DNA from 2 places in the Rothia sp. P7181 genome. Region 2 is predicted to be linked to the other one. Evidence: predicted binding sites of a transcription regulator. Region 2 holds the regulator's gene; the other holds the start of a gene.
The links. Region 2 encodes LexA, which represses DNA repair genes until DNA is damaged. Its sites were predicted from a motif close to TCGAACANNTGTTCGA; they were not measured.
Positions count from the first base shown of each region.

Region 1: the regulator LexA is predicted to act here: its motif matches at 1,257-1,272, upstream of uvrA (excinuclease ABC subunit UvrA).

Region 1 is NZ_JBLXXZ010000007.1:80,129-82,512, reverse strand. Features, by position in the region: gene ACN08Z_RS05015 (formate--tetrahydrofolate ligase) at 1-294, shown strand, start outside; gene ACN08Z_RS05010 (MBL fold metallo-hydrolase) at 394-1,077, opposite strand; gene uvrA (excinuclease ABC subunit UvrA) at 1,305-2,384, shown strand, end outside.
Region 2 is NZ_JBLXXZ010000005.1:24,921-27,304, forward strand. Features, by position in the region: gene ACN08Z_RS03660 (LysM peptidoglycan-binding domain-containing protein) at 1-337, opposite strand, end outside; gene lexA (transcriptional repressor LexA) at 621-1,331, shown strand; gene ACN08Z_RS03670 (ATP-dependent DNA helicase) at 1,405-2,384, opposite strand, start outside.

The DNA of each region.
Region 1 (2,384 bases), on a different contig from region 2:
GATATTGAGCTGAGTGCATCTGCTCGAAAACAATTACGTCGTTTTGAAGAGCTTGGTTACGGGAAACTTCCGGTTGTTATCGCAAAAACACACCTTTCAATATCTTCTGACCCCAAACTCAAAGGCGCACCTACAGGTTGGACTATGCCCGTACGCGAAGTGCGTCTGGCAGCGGGAGCCGGATACGTTTACGCCATTTGTGGCACCATGCGCACCATGCCTGGGCTAGCTAAATCTCCAGCAGCTGAGCGCATCGGTTTTGACGCAGAAGGAAAAATTACTGGACTGTTCTAAACCAACAGTCTGTACTCCTATCACGACATATAGCTGGTGGTGGAGAACCTTGTAAGAGGTTCTCCACCACCAGCTATGTGTACAACATAGTGTGTTTGACTACCAGCCGCGCTCTTTCCACTGCTCTAGAGACGGACGCTCCTGACCTAACGTCGTGCCCTTCCCATGACCTGGAAGAACCACCGTGTCATCCGAAAAAACATCAAATAATTTTGTGGTGACATCATGAAAGAGAGAACAAAAATCTTCTGGAGAATCTGTTTTACCGACTCCACCAGGGAAGAGAGAATCGCCAGAGAAAATAACTGTCGGAAGACCCTCAGCTGTGAGAACATATGCAATAGAACCAGGGGTATGACCTACTAAAGAAATGGTTTCTAAACGATACGAAGAATACTCAAAACGCTCTTGACCATGAAGCTCGTGATGTACCCGATAATTTTCTTGGGACTCAATAGCCTGAATATCTGCTGCCCCAGCATACGTTCTTGCACCAGAGGCCTCAGCAACAGCTTCTAAAGCGCGGATATGATCCCAATGCCCGTGGGTTGTAAAAATAGTCGTAATCCTTGCCGAACCGCCACCATCTAAAACATCATGGCATGCAACGTCACGGGCAAAAGAACATAGACGTTCAGCATCCGCTGCAGCATCAATCATGATCTGCTCACCACTGCGAATATTGGTGAGTAGATAAACATTATTTTCCATCTGCGAGACGGACAATGAACGAAGCGTTATATCATCAGTCGAAAAAAGAAGAGTACCGAGAGAATCTGTCATGGTATGTAGTCTACTTGGAAAACTTGCTCTACCAGAAGCTCTATGACAGACCAAGACACTACCCGCTCCAACCTAAAACCCAGTATTCTAGACGAAAAAGAATCCCCATGAGTGAAGTTATGTGCGTCAAACTTTTGCGCCCCTTGCAACGTAGAGTAGTCAAAGCACCAGAAAACACTTAGAATATATCTTCGAACACATAGATAGTTTTAAGGCTGAGGAACACCATGGCAGAGACAACTGCACATCAACGAAACCAAGAACATATCCACGTTCAAGGTGCACGAGAAAACAACCTCAAAAATGTAGACCTCGTTATACCAAGAAACTCCATGGTCGTTTTCACCGGACTCTCCGGCTCCGGAAAATCTTCACTAGCGTTCGATACCATCTTCGCTGAAGGGCAACGCCGCTACGTAGAATCCCTCTCAGCCTATGCACGAATGTTCCTCGGACAAGTAGATAAACCTGACGTAGATTTTATTGAGGGCCTCTCACCCGCAGTTTCCATCGATCAGAAATCTACCTCAAAAAACCCTCGCTCTACCGTCGGAACTATCACCGAAATCTACGACTATATGCGCCTTCTCTGGGCACGTATCGGACACCCGCATTGCCCCGAATGTGGAGAAGAAATCTCACAACAGAGCCCTCAACAAATCGTTGACCAGCTCATGGCACTACCCGAGAAAACCCGTTTTCAAGTGTTATCTCCCGTCGTCTCAGCACGTAAAGGAGAATTCGTCGACCTCTTCCTAGAACTCTCTGCACAAGGTTTTTCTCGCGCTCGCGTCGACGGAGAAAACATTCAACTTTCTGACCCACCAAAACTCGCTAAACAATATAAACACACTATTGAGGTTGTCGTAGATCGTCTTGTCATTAAAGACAGCATCCAACAACGTCTCACAGACTCCATCGAAACCGCTCTTAAACTGAGCGAAGGAAACGTACTCATTGACTTTGTCGATGAAGATGAAAACTCACCGAAACGCACACGACGTTTTAGCGAACATTTAGCATGCCCTCAAAATCATCCTGTGCAAATGGAAGAAATTGAACCGCGTGTGTTCTCCTTCAACTCCCCATTTGGTGCGTGTTCTGCTTGTGACGGTATTGGGTTTACTCTCGAAGTTGATGAAGACCTGATTATTCCTAATCCTCAAGCAACGATTCGTGAAGGCGCAATTGCTCCGTGGTCACAAGGTAAAGCAACCTCCGAATACTGGATACGTTTGCTAGAAGGCCTTGCACAGGAACTTGACTTTAGCCTTGATACTGCATGGAATAAACTTCCCGCAAAGATT
Region 2 (2,384 bases):
ATGATAAATCATTAATGTGCATAATGTGAAGCAAAACGTCACGAACGTCCATACCGGCAGAATGTTCTTCGGCAATACTCCATAAAGTATCCCCGTATCCAACCGTAACTTGCTCCGTCACCTGTTGTAATTCTTGCATCGTTGAAGCATGAGCGGTATTTGCGAGGTAGAGAGAAGTCAATAAGGTCAATATTGCTATGAAGCAAAGAGCGATACCCAACAAGAAGGAAATACGATACTTACCCCAGTAAATATCTGAGGCGTTCTGCGCATTTGGATGTGAAGCACCTGCGGTACGTGTAGACGCTGAACTCTGAAGATACAGAACGTTTGACATATTTCCTCCTGATAGCAATAGAGCTATATATCGAATATTCACCCTGAATAAATCGAAACTATGTTCTATATAGTACATATGTTCTATCAGAAAATTCGAATATAGTCGAGAAAAACTAGAACAAATGTTTGAACTTTTTCGATACGTGCCATACTCTTGTCCTAACACTGTTTATTGGCAGGTAGTGTTTAACGACTTTTAAAATCCCCTATCTCAGCAATGGCTAGGGGTGCTACGCCAGAACATCATTAGACAGGCCCCTCAATATGGACAAAGGAACGCCGTGAGCGATAACACATACTCCAGCGCTACTATTGCGCCACAATCTGGCAGAAAACCTCTCAGTTCGCGTCAACAACACATCTTGACTGCCATCTCTGAAGCTATAGACACCCACGGTTACCCCCCTTCAATGCGAGAAATTGGTGACATCGTAGGTCTCGCATCCTTATCATCAGTGACACACCAACTCTCACAACTAGAAAAATTAGGCTACATCCGACGAGACCCCAAGCGCCCACGAGCCATCGAAATACTCGCAGAAGAACAAGAAACAACTGAAGAAAAAAGCACCGAATCGGTCATCGTTCAGTTACCAACACCTCAACACAACAGCGAAGATTTTGCGGTAGTACCCCTAGTCGGAAGAATCGCCGCAGGCGGTCCCATCACCGCAGAACAATCCGTCGAAGACGTCATGACATTGCCACGCCAAATCGTTGGCAACGGAGACTTATTCATGCTCCACGTCAAAGGAGACTCCATGATTGATGCAGCAATCTGTGACGGAGACTGGGTTGTCGTCCGTGCACAACACACCGCAAATAATGGAGATATCGTTGCAGCACTCCTCGAAGACGAGGCAACCGTCAAAACTTTCCGCCAACGCGACGGACACACCTGGCTACTACCACAAAACACCCGATACGAACCCATACTCGGCGACAACGCCACCATCATGGGCAAAGTCGTATCAGTATTACGAAGCCTCTAATACCAAAACCACATAAAAAATATATTGGGTGTATTCCTGCCTCTAACAGGAACACACCCAATATTTTTATGCGCTAACTCACTTGTGCATGCAAGCGATGCAAAGCACCACATACAACATCAGTTCTTGTAGTCTTCCAAAAAGGAGGCAAAGCACTCATCAAATATCCAGAATACCGTTGAGTAGCCAACCGAGAATCAAGAACAGCAACCACACCACGATCATCACTAGAACGAATCAAACGCCCCACACCCTGAGCCATACGAACAGCCGCATATGACGCAGAAACACTCATAAAACCGTTACCACCACGAGAAGCAACAGCCCGAGTACGAGCCTGCATCAAAGGATCGTTAGGGCGAGGGAACGGAATACGGTCAATCAGCACCAAACGGCAAGAATCCCCCGGCACATCAACACCCTGCCACAAACTCATCGTCCCAAAAAGACACGAATCTTTATCCTCAGAAAATTCCTTCACCAAAGAGCCAAGCGAAGACTCCCCCTGCACCAGAACAGAAACATCAGTATGTTCACGAAGATACTCCGCAGCTTCTTCAGCCGCACGCCTTGAAGAAAAAAGCCCCAAAGCACCACCGTTAGAAGCCTCTACCAGCTCACGCATACGCTCTAATTGAGCAGTAGAAATCCCCTGAGATGGTTTAGCAATATCAGCAGCAACATACAACAGACCTTGCTTAGGGTAATCAAAAGGAGAACCAACATCTAGCCCCTCCCAACGAGGAGCACCGGCACCACTTAACCCCAAAGAATGAGCAACCATATCAAAGGACTCCCCCAACTTTAATGTTGCAGAAGTCAATACCACAGTTCGCCCATCAAAAAGCCCATCACGCATCTGCATCGCAACCGATAAGGGAGCAATATATAACGTTGCGGGGTCATCATCAGAAGCAGGAGCATAACCACGCCCAGCTTCCCACGATTGTGGACGAGATAACCACACCACCTCATGATGCTCATCAGCGCCCAATAACCGTTCCGCTATCTCTAATAACTCAGACAGCGCGCTACGAGCTAGCTGACGAGGAG